Regions from separate parts of the Priestia sp. TRM10 genome, predicted to be linked through region 2. Evidence: a T-box and tRNA genes for the amino acid it is inferred to sense, from the RefSeq annotation. Region 2 holds a T-box; the other holds one or more tRNA genes.
The links. The T-box of region 2 lies ahead of ACK3CR_RS22930 (valine--tRNA ligase). A T-box ahead of a tRNA ligase gene usually reads a tRNA of that ligase, here a tRNA-Val.

Region 1 (4,425 bases), on a different contig from region 2:
TACTTTTTAGCAGCCTGTACGGCCTTCTCTTTATCTATCCATTCCATATTTGATAACTCATCAACACGTTTTAAGCCAATCCGGGAGATGTTCAGAAAAGCAAACAAGTTTGTTTTGGCTTGTTCTCTGCTCGCAACCAAATCAGCAATTCGGTCTGCCCCACAACTTCCAGCATCAACAATTGTTGTTACACCTTGTTTCACACCTATTTCATCAATTTCATCACCATATGGATCAAACTCAGGAAATGCGTGGACATGTAAATCAATCCAACCACTTGATACGTACATACCTGAGTAGTCAAATACTAGCTGTCCATGTCCATTCCCAGCCTTTGTCACTTCAGCAATTTTACCGTCTTTGATAACGATATCAATTGCCTCTCCACTCACACGTTTTACGTTACGTAATACGAATCGCTTTTCCATTCATTTCACCTTTTCTTCAAATCTATTTGAATACGTTTTCAGAATGAGTTATATTCATATTTCTTTTTCACACATTTAGATTAGCATAGAAAATCAACAAAGTAAATATAACGTTATAATGTTTGTTGTACCATTTTATTCCGTGAAGGAGTACATTTTATCAAGTTTGATTAATTTCACCAATAGGACAGCATACTCAAACCTCCTTATCAAGAAGGAACGAAGGCCCTTTACAATAGCTTTCCTTAGAACGTAAATTCCATACCGATGTTAATTCCACTCTCCTTTCATAAAGGAATGCACGAAAAAGGACAGTGATTTTAAGCCATCACCGCCCTTTTCAAAATATAAGAACTATAAGTTTTTGAGCTTCATTTTGTGTTTACATCTAGACGCCAAGGGCTCTCAAGTTTAGACAATCCCTTCATAAGGCTGCAGAACAACCTTTTAGCCGGCTTATCTTTGTCATATTGGCACCTTACGCTTTTTTTTAATGGTGAATGTTATTTTGAATTCTCAACTTTTAGAAAGCTCTTTTAAGTCTTTTATATATACCTCACTTAAGGAAGCCACAGTCCTATCTGCCTGTGATAAATTCATATGAATTTCTTTATGCCTAACGCCAACGCAATGCATACCAGCTCTTTTAGCAGCTGTTAAACCATTGTATGAATCCTCTATAACTACACAATTTGATGTTGGAACTTCAAGTTTTTCGGCAGCATGGAGAAAGATATCTGGATCTGGCTTCCCTCTTTCGAAGTCTTCTCCACTTATCACCTCATCAAAATAGGCTCTTAATTCACATTGGTCTAATACATCTGATATTTTTTTCTTATTAGAGGAAGAGGCTAATGCAGTAGGAATACTGTGTTCTTTTAACTCCTGTAAAAGTGGCAAAACTGCAGGAAATAACAATGATTTAAAAGCCCATTCTTTCTGTGAGAATATCTCATTTTGCAAACAAATCAGCTCTTCTACACTTGGCGATAATGAAAATTTGTCTTTTAATATTGTCCATTTTCTTTTAGCTGTTCCTCCCACAAAACTAAGTTGGGTCTCCTCGTCCACCTGAATCTTCAGTTTCTTGAATACATCCTTGTTCCAACTCCGATAAATTGGTTCACTATCAATAATGACACCATCCATATCAAAGATGACAGCTAATTTTCCCATATTCTATTCCCCCTTGCTGACCTATTCATCATAATTTGCCTAGACGACCTCCTTTAACCATATCATAGTCGTAAATACTCTAAAAGGTATGCTCATGTGACGTTAAAAAGATGATGGAGTAAATTCCTTATTGATAATAGTAAAAAAATAGACTGCTTTTAAAAAAAGGAGCAATCTCCTGTATTCCCCTGTTCTTTTAACATGTTTCATTCAGTCCAAAATCGGTAAAAGAATGAATAACAGTTGAAAAGAAAAGGAGGAACAAGAAATGACAACATTACTTGAAATAAGTGTCACCCCTGTTGGAACAGAAAGCACAAGTTATAAGGAGTATGTCACAGATGCAGTTAAGTTAATTAAAGACAAGGGCTTACACTATCACATTGGCCCATCATCTACAGTAATTGAAGGTGAGATCGATCAGGTAATGGAAGTAGCTAAGGATATTCATAAACATTCGCTTAATCAGAATGCTAACCGTGTCGTAACGAACCTTAGAATCGAAGAACGTTCAGACAAAGACATGAGTATCAGTCATCAAATGGGGGCAGTGAAAGAAGCTTTTCAATAGATATTTCTTCCTCAATTTAATGATATAGAAGAAAGACATTCATAGCCTAAAGGCTTTTTGGAACCTTGAGCCTATTCTAGGTTTTTTTTCTCATAATAAAAAAGCGTATTCTCAATTTGAGAATACGCTTTTTGTAATGACCTGAGAGGGATTCGAACCCCCGACCCCTACCCTGTCAAGGTAGTGTTCTCCCGCTGAACTATCAGATCAACATAGTATAGTCTTAATTTTATGGATTGCTTCCTTTATTGTCAACCTTTTTATAAGTCACTCATAAAGTAGGAAGCAGTCTGAAAAGGAAAAAGGGCTGATTGTTAGTCAGCCTTTTTTTCTTACTTGTTATTATCATCTTTTTTATTTTCGTCACCGCTGTAATTTGGATCATCATTGTTATCAGCGCCGTCGTCATTAATATTTGCATCATCGTCAACATTGTCATTGTCGTCTGCATCATTTGTATTACCATCATTATCATTGTCTGTATTGTCATCTGTAGTGTTCGTATCTTCATTATTCATATCTTCATTATCCATGTTCTCATCCATGTTTTCATCATTATTCTCATTGTCTGTGCCATTATCATCGGTCACGTCGTTTTCTTCCTGCTGATTATTATCGTCATTTCCGCCATTGTTACAAGCAGTAAGACCAAAACTTGCGAGTAGAGATGCCGCTAGAATTAAAAGCCATTTTTTCATTGTAAAAACCTCCAATTTGTTATGTTTATCCATTTCATAGACTGTACAGTTTCCTTATTTTTATACAAAAAATTCGGGATAAAAATTAGCACCTCGGATATTCTAATAAATAGCTTTCTTACTTTAGAAAACGAGGGATTAAAATGGACAAAAACTATGAAGGTTACCCAGTTGCAGAATTATCAGAAGAGCAGCTTGAAAAGATTCAGCAGCTTGAACAAGAAATTGCTTCTTCTTTAAATGAGCATATTGTATTGATTGCCTATGAAGAAAAGAGATAAAAAAGGAACAGAGCCCTTCTCTGTTCCTTTTTTATATGACAAAATTAGTCAGTATTTGATATTCTTATAAAAGAACGGCTGTTAACAAAAGGGGGCTTTTGTATGAATATTGAACGCTATTTAGAGAGAATTCATGCCGTATTTAAACAAGAGCGCACGCTCGTTTATCTAACTTATTTACAACAACAGCATCTTTTTCATATTCCATTTGAAAATTTAGATGTTGTCTATAAAAAAGAGATTGTATTAAGTGAAGATGTTCTTTTTCATAAAATTGTTGAGAAAAATCGTGGTGGGTTTTGCTATGAGCTAAACAGTCTCTTTTGTGCTTTTTTACAAGAAATTGGATTTCAAGCAAAACTTCTTAGCGCTACTGTTCAAGATGAACAAGGGAAAGCATTTAGAGAAGAAAGCCATGCTACAACGCTCGTTCTTCTTAATGGAAAAGAATATCTTGTTGATGTTGGATTTGGAGATTCGGTTCGTCAGCCACTGCCTCTTTCAGGTGAAATGGTTCGCGATGTTAGTGGAACACATCGAATTTCCAAGTCTCAACAGCACTTTTGCTTACAAAAAAAGCTGAATGGAAAATGGATAACAAAATATCTCTTTTCTACAGAAGAAAAAGCTACAGATTCCTTTAAAGAAGTCTGTATCTTTACTCAAACGTCTCCTACCTCTCCTTTTACAGGTCGTAGAATTGTAACAATCGCTACGCCAAGAGGACGTGTAACACTCTCTGATAATACGCTAACAATTGCGCATGAAGAAACCAAAACGAAAAAAACATTCAAAGAAGATCAGTTTTTTCATATTTTACAAACTTACTTTCATATTCCTTCCTCTTCTTTATAAACTTAACACCCTATTTGGCTTTTGCTCATATACTGTTTTATCTTGGGATGTACACGGAGAGGAGACGGTTATGAACTTTCGAAAAGCAACACTTGGAGACTTTAGAGCCCTAAACACGCTTTTATTTGAGTCACAGCGCATGCATGCTAATGCACTTCCAGAGCTTTTTTCTATATCGCGGACAGTCATCCCCTACCCTGATTATCAAACAATGATTCATGGTTCTAACTTTCACATACTGGTGGCTGAAGAGTATGGAAAACTTATTGGATATTCAATAACTGAACTTACGGCAACTAGTTCTGGGATTGGACGTTCTAGTTCGCGTGCTGCTTATATGTACTACTTAGGCGTTGATACTTCTCATCAAAAGAGCGGCATTGGACGTAAACTGTTTGAGGAAGTAAAGAAATGGG
Region 2 (4,425 bases):
AATCATCCCAAATGAAGTTATATAGTGCACGGCCAACTTCCCCAAATTCGTAGCGATCAGCAAGGTTTGTCACACTCTCAATTGTTTCATTTAAGCGTGTTAAGATCCATTTATCCGCTACTGATTTTTCACCTGATAAATCCAGTTCTTCATATTTAATTCCGTTCATATTCATTAGAGCAAAACGTGATGCATTCCAAATTTTATTTGCAAAGTTCCACGTTGACTCTACTTTTTCAAAGCTAAAACGTAAGTCTTGACCAGGAGAGCTTCCTGTTGAAAGGAAGAAGCGAAGTGAATCTGCTCCGTATTTTGCAATAACGTCCATTGGATCAACGCCATTACCTAATGACTTACTCATTTTGCGCCCTTCAGCATCACGTACAAGACCGTGAATAAGAACATCTTTAAATGGGCGCTCGCCTGTGAATTCTACACCTTGGAAAATCATACGAGATACCCAGAAGAAAATAATATCATAGCCTGTTACAAGCGCTGCTGTTGGATAGTAACGCTTAAAGTCTTCTGTTTCTTCTGGCCAACCCATTGTTGAGAAAGGCCAAAGAGCAGAAGAAAACCATGTATCTAATACGTCATTATCTTGTTCCCAGTTTTCAATATCTGCTGGCGCTTCTTCTCCAACATATACTTCACCTGTTTCTTTATGATACCAAGCTGGAATGCGGTGTCCCCACCAAAGCTGACGTGAAATACACCAATCACGAATATTTTCCATCCAGCGTAAATATGTTTTTTCAAAACGATTTGGCACAAAGTTTACTTTGTTTTCTTTCTCTTGAAGTTCTACAGCTGCATCTGCTAAAGGCTGCATTTTTACAAACCATTGTGTTGAAAGGTATGGTTCAACAACTGCTCCACTTCTTTCACTATGACCTACAGAGTGAAGATGCTCTTCAATTTCAAATAGAACGCCTTCTTCTTGCAGATCTTTTACAATTGCTTTTCGACACTCAAAACGGTCCATTCCTTCATACTTCAAAGCTTTCTCATTCATCGTACCATCTTGATTCATAACAAGAATGCGTTCAAGATTATGACGGTTTCCAATTTCAAAGTCGTTCGGATCGTGTGCAGGTGTAATTTTAACAGCTCCTGAGCCAAACTCCATGTCAACATAGTCATCGCCAACAATTTCAATCTCACGGCCTACAATTGGTAAAATCGCTTTTTTACCAATAAGATGCTTATAGCGTTCGTCTTCAGGATGAACAGCAATTGCTGTGTCACCAAGCATTGTTTCCGGACGAGTTGTTGCAATTTCAATATGCCCAGAACCATCTGCAAGAGGATAACGCATATGATAAAACGCACCTTGTACATCTTTATAAATAACTTCGATATCTGAAAGAGCCGTTTTTGTTACAGGATCCCAGTTGATAATATATTCCCCGCGGTAAATAAGTCCTTTATTATAAAGACTAACAAACACTTGACGAACAGCTTTTGATAAACCTTCATCTAATGTAAAACGCTCTTTAGAGTAGTCTAAACCAAGCCCTAGTTTTGACCATTGTGTACGAATATGTGCTGCGTATTCTTCCTTCCATTTCCACGTTTCTTCTACGAATTTCTCACGCCCTAAATCATAGCGAGACTTGCCTTCTTCACGTAGCTTCGCTTCCACTTTAGCTTGTGTCGCAATTCCGGCATGGTCCATCCCTGGAAGCCATAGCACATCATAACCTTGCATTCTTTTCATACGTGTTAAAATATCTTGTAATGTTGTATCCCATGCATGACCTAAATGAAGCTTTCCTGTTACGTTTGGCGGTGGAATGACAATTGTGTATGGTGGCTTATTCTTATCATCTTTTGCTTCAAAAAACTTTCCTTCTAACCAGTATTGATAACGGCCTTCTTCGATCTTTTGCGGATCATACTTTGTCGGCATCGTGTTTTCTTGTTCTGACATTTTATTCCCTCCAGCTAAAGTAAAATAAATAGTATGCAAAAATGCATACAAAAAACTCCTTCCATCTTGAAAAGGACGAAAGGAGTGAAGTTCGCGGTACCACCTTTTTTCAAAAAACGCCACACTTTGGGCGCTTTTGCACTTGAAAAGATAACGGCTTTTCGCCGACTTTTTCTAATAGGACAGAGCCGTTCAAAAAAGCAACTTGCAGGTGACTTTCTAACGCGATTGCTTAAGAAACTTCTCAGCATATAGTCTCTCTCTCTTGAAGCATCTTTCGTTATACTCTTCCTGCGCACTGTATTAGCATTAATTTCGTTTACTTCTATATACTATACAAAAAAATTATAAATCGTCAATAAGCTTCTCCATCTTTTTTCACTTTTATTCCTCATTTTTCACTTTTCTTCTTTAGGCACATTGCCTAAGTGTTCAACATATAGTGTAAAAACATCTGTTATCGTAAGGAGATGAGAAATTTGAAGCAGCGTTTCAATTCTTATTCATTAAAGAAATGGGCCCAGAATGCAGGAGCTGTTTGCTCTCAATTTATTATCCCGCTCACTGTTTTTCAAGCGGTACGTACAATTGTTTTTCCATCTATCCTAGACGTTTTTCTTCTGTTGATTTTTATAGCTATTCTATTATCAATTTATTTTGAATGGATTTAAAAAAGAACTAGCCCTCTTGTTCAGAGGCTAGTTCTGCCATTTCTTTTTGTTTTTCAACTTCTACAATTTTTGTAACAAGTGTTTCAACATTTTTCATGTGCCAGTAGCTTTCCATAAGCATCTTGACGTGATATTGCTCATTATTATTGTTCCGCTGATATCTTTCAAATGCTTTGTAGAAACGTTCAGGGAAAGCTAAATATGCACAAAATAGCCGTTTCTCTGTCTCATTTAAAGGAAAATGGTTTTCATAGTTCTCAAACCACTCATAAACATCTAGATTTTGAAGAGGATATGTTTTTAAAGAGCGATAATAGAAATCTGCTAAATCATATACAGGTGAACCTTCTCTCGCTTCTTCAAAGTTAATAAAATAACCATTTTCATTCTCATCATAAACAAAATGTTTTGTAGAAACCTTACCATGATTAATTACTAAGCGGGTTTTTTCTTCCTCTTTTGCGGTCTCATACCATTTCTCAAATTGTTCTTTTGCAAATGTAAGCGACCTTGTCATTTCATAGTAAAAGGTACAAAAATACAGCTGAAAAGGAGACATATATACCTCCTTTTCGCTTTGTTCTACATATGTTGCCATAGCTGTTTCTCTTTCGTTCCATCGTGAGACAAGCTCTTCATAATGTTTTTCTTTTTCTTTTATATCGATTTTCTCTTCATAAGATGAAAAGGCATGAAGCTCAGCAAGCTCTCGAAACAGCTTATATGGCAATGAATCCTGTTCTTCTCTCCGTTCGTTCAGAAACCAATGTGTCAAATAAAACTGTTCTGACACTTCTTTGGAAAAGTACTGACCTTCTAACGTTGGATAAACAGGCACAAGCTTTGTAAACCCATTTTTTTGTAGCTTTTTCATCTTCTGAACAAAATGGGGATTACGCCAAGAGGAGGATAGCCTTTTAAGCGCAAATACTCCTTTTGGCGTAAATATTTTTTTCACTTTGCCATAGTCTTCAATATAGTTTGCCTGTAAGCCATATTGCTGTAGAAGGGGCCCATATGCTCTTAGACTATTTTCCATTCTTGCCCCACTCTCTTTCTTCCTTTAATTCACTCAGACAGGAATTGTTAAAACCTGACCTTCTGTTACATCTTGTTCATCTTCTAGATTGTTTGCCTGTACAAGCTGATGAACAGGCAGATCGTAACGCCCTGCAATTTGCTCAAGGGAATCTCCTTCTTGAACAATACACATTTTAACGCACGTTTTCGTTTCCTGCTCATCTCTATCAAACAGCTCTGTTAAATAAAGCGTATTTTCTTTACGGTGAGCTTTCGGTTCTTTTGGCTCATCTTCTTCCCTTGTCGATGTAACAACTGTTGGTGAACTGCTTTCAACCTCTTCCTTCTCTTCCACTTTCTCAAGGAGGTCAGCCTCTGAAAGTGGTCTTTCCTCATCTAGGTCTGCTAAGTACAACGCATTGTCCTTACGATGAGTTGTTTCCAACTCTTTCGTCTCAACTTCTTCCCTTACAGATGTAACAGCCGCTGGTGAACTGCTTTCAACAGTTTCCTTCTTCTCTTCCACTTTTTCAGAGGAAACCGGTCTTTCTTGATGGGGTTCTGCAATATTATTTTCTTCCGAAGGAGAATCTTCTTTGCTCAACTGCAAAGGCTCAAATACAGGAGCTTCTTCTTTTTCCTCTGTTTTTTCTCTCTTTACTTCTACTTCAAATGGTTCCTCAATTTCACTTATATCTTCTTCCTCTTCTTCTCGTTCATCTTCTGGAAATTGATAAGGATTCTGAATAGATCGTGAGCTATTTGTAATTCTTTCTGTCCATTCATCCTCTTCTTTTTCTA

Region 1: it encodes a tRNA-Val, which carries the amino acid that the T-box ahead of ACK3CR_RS22930 (valine--tRNA ligase) is inferred to sense. The anticodon was not compared.

Annotation. Positions count from the first base shown of each region.
Region 1 is NZ_JBJZOT010000007.1:208,817-213,241, reverse strand. It holds gene ACK3CR_RS06240 (amidohydrolase/deacetylase family metallohydrolase) at 1-428, opposite strand, end outside; gene ACK3CR_RS06235 (HAD family hydrolase) at 945-1,604, opposite strand; gene ACK3CR_RS06230 (MTH1187 family thiamine-binding protein) at 1,873-2,175, shown strand; tRNA gene ACK3CR_RS06225 (tRNA-Val) at 2,313-2,384, opposite strand; gene ACK3CR_RS06220 (hypothetical protein) at 2,508-2,873, opposite strand; gene ACK3CR_RS06215 (hypothetical protein) at 3,017-3,154, shown strand; gene ACK3CR_RS06210 (arylamine N-acetyltransferase family protein) at 3,257-4,009, shown strand; gene ACK3CR_RS06205 (GNAT family N-acetyltransferase) at 4,080-4,425, shown strand, end outside.
Region 2 is NZ_JBJZOT010000015.1:1,192,077-1,196,501, forward strand. It holds gene ACK3CR_RS22930 (valine--tRNA ligase) at 1-1,933, opposite strand, end outside; T-box leader at 2,002-2,241, opposite strand; gene ACK3CR_RS22935 (hypothetical protein) at 2,404-2,604, shown strand; gene ysxE (spore coat protein YsxE) at 2,612-3,643, opposite strand; gene ACK3CR_RS22945 (LysM peptidoglycan-binding domain-containing protein) at 3,677-4,425, opposite strand, start outside.